Phreatobacter oligotrophus: one gene and its partner. The main gene of each other region encodes a partner of the protein of the gene in region 2 in a complex. Links are inferred from orthologs where the notes say so. Each region holds a gene or a part of one and is shown on either strand. Other genes may lie near its edges.

Region 1 (2,946 bases), on a different replicon or contig from region 2:
CCTCCTGCAGCTCGCCATCGGGCTCGTCGGCCTCCGGCTGCTCGTCGCCCTCGCCATCCTCGGCCGCATCGTCATTGTCGACGACGTTGATGCCCATCTCGGAGAGCATCGCGTTCATGTCCTCGATCTGGTCCGAGGTGAACGAGGCCGCGGGCATGACCGCATTGATTTCGTCGATGGTGACATAGCCGCGCTTTTTGGCGCGCTTGATCATCGCCCGAACGCCGGCATCGGAGAGGTCCAGGAGCGGGCCATCCGGGCCTTCCGTCTCCTGATCCGCGCCTTCCGGTTTCTCGGTTGCCTTGGTCGCCATCTACACCCGTCCTCGCTCACGCGCCGCAAGCGGCCCGTCCGGCACCGATGGAGGGCAACCGCCCGCCTCAACGCCAAAAGAGGGGCTGCGCTCGCTCACCGGCGCGCCCCTCGTCAAACCCGCCTGACCCGCCCTAAGGCCTTCGTCCTTAAGACCTGGTGAACCATGACCGGACGCCTCGTTGCCGTTGCGTGGGCCAGCCCCCCGTGACACCGAGCGCATCAGACGCTCCGACCCCCCCGACCGGATTGGGCACCGAACCCCTCGACGAGGGCTTCCGTTCCCGCCAGCTCTGACTCCCGCCGCTTCGCGTCGAGGAGCCATTGCTCGTTGGCTTCCGTCGGATCGTCGCCGAAGGCACGTTCGGCATCCCGGATTTCCTTAATTAGCGCTTGCTTCTTGCGATGCAAGGCCATCAGCTGGCCGAATGTCACCTCTGCGTCGCTTTTTGCGGCGCCCGGCATGGCGCCCCAGACCGCGCCGAGCGAAACGGTGGCGCGCAACTGGTCGACCAGCGGCCCATGCCCGGCGGCAATGAGCGCCTGGCCGAAGGTCTCGGGCTCGCCTTCCATCCCCTGCGCATGGATCTCCAGCAGCGCCACTTTCAGCGCCTCCGCCTGCGGATGGCGCAGGTCGAGACCGGCAATCTCCTCCTCCTGGCCATCGATGAGCCAGGGATGGTTGAGAAGCGCGGTCAGGATCAGCGCCTCGCGCATGGGGAGCGCGGCGCGCGGGCCGCGCACCAGGGCGCTCGCCGCCAGCGATGGCGAGGGCCGGTGGTCCGGCACGCCATAGGGGGAGAAGCCCCGGCCGCCAAAGCCGCCGCCGCCCTGCCCCTGGCGCCCCGGCTGTCCCGGCGGACCCTGCCGCCTCGCCCTCTGCATTGGCCGGAAAAGGTCCGACAATCGCCCGAAGACGTCGTCGCGATAGTGCCGGCGGACATTCTCGTCGCCGATCGTCGCTACCACCTGCCCGAGCCGGGCCTCCAGCGCCGCGCGCTTTTCCGGCGTACCGAAGACGCCCGCCTCGGTCTCGCGCTGCCACAGCATGGCGGCGAGCGGCTGGGCCTGGGCCAGCACCGCATCCATGGCCTCGCGCCCGGAAGAGCGGATGAGGTCGTCGGGATCCTGCCCCTCGGGCAGCGCGGCGAAGAGCAGGCTCCGGCCGGGTTTCAGCAGCGGCAGGGCGATGTCGATGGCCCGGTAGGCGGCGCGCCGGCCGGCCTTGTCACCGTCGAAGAGCAGGACCGGCTCCGGGGCCATCTTCCACAGGAGGTCGAGCTGGCCCTCGGTCAGGGCCGTGCCGAGCGGCGCCACCGTCTCGCCGAAGCCCGCCATGACCATGGCGATGACGTCGACATAGCCCTCCACCGCGATGATGCGGTTCGTGCGGTGGGCGACCTCGCGGGCGCCATGGGCATTGTAGAGGAGCGAGCCCTTGTGGAAGAGGTCCGTCTCCGGCGAATTCAGGTACTTGGCCGGCACGTCCTTTTCGAGGGCGCGGCCGCCGAAGGCCACCACCCGCCCGCGCAGGTCGGTGATCGGGAACATGACGCGGTCGCGGAACCGGTCATAGGGCACGGGAATGTCGTCGCCATGCACCAGCAGGCCGGCGGCGATCATGTCGGGGACCGAGACGCCCTTGGAGCCGAGGAACTCCTTCAGCCCGAAGCGCTCGCCCGGCGCGTAGCCGAGGCGGAACTTGAGCTGTGTCGGTGCGCCGAGGTCACGCCCCGCGAGATAGCCGCGGGCCTTGGCGCCGACCCGGTCCTGGAGCTTCGCCTCGAAATACTTCGCCGCGAGCTCCATGACGTCGTAGAGGGTGCGCGCCTTCTCGGCCCGCTGCACCTCCTCGGCGGAGACCTTCGGCACGGCAAGGCCCGCATCGGCCGCCAGCCGCTCCACCGCCTCGGGGAACGACACGCCTTCCGTCTCCATCAGGAAGCGGAACTGGTCGCCGTGCTTGCCGGAGGAGAAGCAGTGATAGAAGCCCTTCTGGTCATTGACGTAGAAGGACGGCGTCTTCTCGGCGTTGAAGGGCGACAGGCCCCGCCATTCCCGCCCTTGCTTCTTCAGCTTGACGCGCCGGCCCACCACCTCCGACACGGGGAGGCGCTGGCGGATCTCGTCGAGGAACGAGGGGGGAAAGCGCATGGCGGAGACATAGCACCAGTTCGCAATCCTTCGCAGGATTGCGTGAGGCTCGGGCTCCTACCACAGCGGCCTGTGGACAACCGGACCGGTCTCAGGCCCGCCTGACGTTCCAGAACACCGGATTGCCGTTGAGCACGCCGGTGAGGTTGCTGCGATAGGCGGTCGGGAAGAACCGCTGCCCCAGCGGGATATAGGGCACCTCCTGGAAGGCGAGCTCCTGCATCTGCCGGGCGAGCGCCACCTGCGCCGCGGCCGAGGGCGCACGGAACCAGTCCTCGCGCATCTGCTCCAGCGCAGGGATCGTCGGCCAGCCCGGGGCGGCGTTGCGGCCATGGGCGCGCAGGAAGGCGTGGCCGGCGGGCGTGAACTGGTCGGTGCCGCTCCAGAACGTGTGGAAGACGTTCCAGCCGCCCTGCTCCACCGGCTCGGTCTTGGCGCGGCGCTGGACCAGCGTGCCCCAGTCCGAGATCTGGTAGTCGA
Region 2 (3,349 bases):
CGGCCTCGACGGCGCCCGCATTGGTCACGTCCACCGCGATCAGGTCCATGGAGACGCGGCCAGCGAGGGGGCAGATCACGCCGTTCACGCGGACGGGGGCGCCGGTCTTGCGGTCGGTCGAGCCGGCCTGCCGCAGATAGCCGTCGGCATAGCCGACCGACAGCACGGCGATGCGGCTCGGGCGCGGCGCGGTCCAGGCGGCGCCATAGCCGACCGTGTCGCCGGCGCGCACGCCGCGCACCTGGACGATCGGCGCCTCGAGACGGACGACCGGTTCCAGCGGCTCGCGGCCGGCGACGAAGCGCGCGCCATAGAGCGCCACGCCCGGGCGGAGCAGGTCATGGCGCGCGGACGCGAGGGTGCAGCCGGCCGAGTTGGCCAGCGATCCGGGCACGCCCGGAAAGAGCCCGCGCATCTGTGCAAAGCGGTCGATCTGGCGGGTGGTGAGCGGATGGCCCGGTTCGTCCGCACAGGCGAAATGGCTCATCAGCAATGCCGGCTCGAAGGCGAGGGCGGCCGTCCCCGGTTCGGCGAGCAGGGCGGCCTCGGCAAGGTCGAGGCCAAGCCGGTTCATGCCCGTATCGACATGCACGGCGGCCGGCAGGCGCCGGCCGATGGTCTCGCAGAAGGCGGCGAAGCGCTCGACATCCTCGCGGCTGCCGAGCACAGGCCGGATGTCCAGCGCCGCATAGGTCTCCAGCGCCTCGCCGAACAGGCCGTTCAGCACGTAGATGGTCGCTGAAGGCACCGCCGCCCGCAGCCGGCGCGCCTCCGACAGATGCGCCACAAAGAAGGTGCGGCAGCCGGCCTTCGCCAGCGCCGGCCCGGCCTGCTCGATGCCGAGCCCATAGGCGTCGGCCTTCACCACCGCGCCGCATTCCGCGCCGGGGCCGAGGGCAGCCAGCGCCTGCCAGTTCCGGGCGAGGGCGCCGAGGTCGATGGTGAGAACCGCACCGGCCTCGCTGACGGGAATGCTCATCGGCTCACTCGAAGCGCTCGGGCAGGGCATCGCCCTCGGCGAGATCGGAGAAGCGCGTCACCGAATCCTCGAACTGCAGCATGACCGTGCCGGTCGGGCCGTGGCGCTGCTTGCCGATGATGACCTCGGCGCGGCCATGGACCTGCGCCATGTCGGTCTGCCACTTCAGGTGCTCCTCGGTGCCGGGCTTCGGCTCCTTGTTCTTGAGGTAGTATTCCTCGCGGAACACGAACATGACGGCGTCGGCGTCCTGCTCGATGGAGCCGGATTCGCGAAGGTCGGAGAGCTGGGGCCGCTTGTCGTCGCGGTTTTCCACCTGACGGGAGAGCTGGGACAGCGCCATGATCGGCACGTTCAGCTCCTTGGCCAGGGCCTTGAGGCCGGTGGTGATCTCGGTGAGCTCCTGCACGCGGTTCTCGCCCTTGCGCGCACCGCCCGACAGCAGCTGGAGATAGTCGACCACCATGAAGTCGAGGCCGCGCTGGCGCTTCAGCCTGCGGGCGCGGGCGGCGAGCTGGACGATCGACAGGCCGCCGGTATCGTCGATGTAGAGCGGCAGCGCCTGGATCTCCTGGGCGGCCTGGGTGAGCTTGTAGAACTCGTCCTCGCGCAGGTCGCCGCGACGGATCTTGTAGGAGGGGATCTCCGCCTGCTCGGCGACGATACGGGTGGCGAGCTGATCGGCGCTCATTTCGAGCGAGAAGAACCCGACAATGCCGCCATTGGTGGTCTTGTGGCTGCCGTCCGGCTCCACCTCGAAGCGATAGGCCTTGGCGACGTTGAAGGCGATGTTGGTGGCCAGCGACGTCTTGCCCATGCCGGGGCGGCCGGCGAGGATGATGAGGTCGGAGTGCTGCAGGCCGCCGAGGCGCTGGTCGAGATCGCGCAGGCCCGTCGAGATGCCCGACAGCTTGCCGTCGCGCTGATAGGCCGCCGCCGCCATGTCGAGGGCGCGCGCCATGGCATCGGTGAAGCGGCGGAACCCGCCATCGTAGCGGCCGGTCTCGGCCAGCTCGAAGAGGCTCTTCTCGGCATCCTCGATCTGGGCACGGGGCGGCATGTCCACCGGCGCGTCATAGGCGACGTTGACCATGCCCTCGCCGATGACGATGAGGTTCCGGCGGATGGCAAGGTCGTAGATGGTGCGGCCGTAATCCTCGGCATTGATGATGGTGGTCGCCTCGGCCGCGAGCCGGGCGAGATATTGCGCCACCGTCATGCCGCCCACATCGATGGTCGGGTCGTTGAGGAAGGTCTTGAGCGTCACCGGCGTCGCGATCTTGCCGGCGCGGATGAGCTGGGCCGCGATCTCGTGGATCTTCTGGTGCAGCGGGTCGAAGTAATGCTTCGCCTCGAGGAAATCGGAGACGCGGTAGAAGGCCTCGTTGTTCACGAGGATGGCGCCCAGCAGGGCCTGCTCGGCCTCGATGTTGTGCGGGGCCTGGCGGAACGGCAGGTCGTTCGATGCGACGGGCTTCAGGGCGGGCAGGGCGGACATGGGAGCTTCTTTGCGGTCGCGGCCTTGGGGTGTCCCATGGCTAGCAGCCGTGGCGGGAATCATCACGGGCCATGATGACAAGGTCCCGCTGTCCACACCAATCCCATGGCAGCAGGTCGTCCGGCGCGATCTCCGCTTGACTCGCCCGTCGCGCTGGCGGGGTCCTCGGTCGCCGCCATGTGGCCGGTCTGCCACAGTCCTCACAAAGCAGAACCAGTCGAGAAGAAGTCGACAACCGCTGGTTTACTTCAGTCGCTGCGGAAACCTGCTGTTAAGATTAACATGCGATCCCTAGCCCCATCCGCAAGTGCGGTGAATCGATCATTTCCAAGGGGCGCTCCCATGTTCAAGCGTGTTGCAATACCCATGGCCGCTGCCGCGGTTCTCCTGACGACCGGCATGGCCGGGGCTGCGGACCTGGGCCCGCCTCCCCTGCGTGGCTCGGAGGTCGTTGCTCCCGACTATCACGTCGACAAGTGGAGCGGTGTCTATATCGGCGGCCATGTCGGCGCGCAGTTCGTCCACAACAGCGGTTTCCACAGCGACGCCACCGGCACCACCCGTGACAACGGCGCCGGCCGCCAGGTCTGGGACTACCAGTACGATTACATGAACGCCCGGATGAACTACGGTCTTCATCTCGGCATCCAGCGCCTGTTCGGCAATTTCGTCCTTGGCGCCGAGTTCTCCTTTGACGGCCCGATGGCGAAGATCAACTCGCCCTGGTACAACGGCGAGCCGGTGTTCACCGTCGGCGGCGTCGGCGGCAACGTCTACCAGCAGCGCATCGGCATGAACTGGCAGGGCTCGCTCGTCGGCCGCGCCGGCTGGGTCCACCACAAGTCGATGTTCTACGTGCTCGGCGGCGTCGC

Evidence for each region.
Region 1: the proteins of C8P69_RS02010 (region 2) and dnaG are in contact, whole or in part, in a crystal structure (PDB 2R6A), measured with the Geobacillus stearothermophilus proteins. The link is inferred for Phreatobacter oligotrophus from one-to-one orthologs. Residues at the interface, in WP_033016901.1 of Geobacillus stearothermophilus: Ser13, Glu15, Ala16, Gln18, Glu91, Leu92, Asp94, Ala95, Val96, Pro97, Thr98, Ala99, Ala100, Asn101, Tyr104, Tyr105, Ile108; in WP_049624496.1 of Geobacillus stearothermophilus: Lys456, Leu457, Leu458, Pro459, Ala460, Asn463, Ala464, Leu467, Leu535, Leu536, Ile537, Ala538, Gln544, Glu545, Asp548, Tyr549, His552.

What each region holds. Positions count from the first base shown.
Region 1 is NZ_PZZL01000006.1:113,496-116,441, forward strand. It holds dnaG (DNA primase), read right to left. Parts: upstream 2,467-2,946; coding sequence 535-2,466; downstream 1-534. Other genes in the region: rpoD (RNA polymerase sigma factor RpoD), read right to left, coding at 1-313; C8P69_RS14995 (ABC transporter substrate-binding protein), read right to left, coding at 2,558-2,946. UniProt on the Escherichia coli protein: RNA polymerase that catalyzes the synthesis of short RNA molecules used as primers for DNA polymerase during DNA replication.
Region 2 is NZ_PZZL01000001.1:412,149-415,497, forward strand. The notes cover bases 231-3,070. They hold C8P69_RS02010 (replicative DNA helicase), read right to left. Parts: upstream 2,478-3,070; coding sequence 984-2,477; downstream 231-983. Other genes in these bases: alr (alanine racemase), read right to left, coding at 231-979; C8P69_RS02015 (outer membrane protein), read left to right, coding at 2,820-3,070. Also shown: more of alr, read right to left, coding at 1-230; more of C8P69_RS02015, read left to right, coding at 3,071-3,349. UniProt on the Escherichia coli protein: The main replicative DNA helicase, it participates in initiation and elongation during chromosome replication. Travels ahead of the DNA replisome, separating dsDNA into templates for DNA synthesis.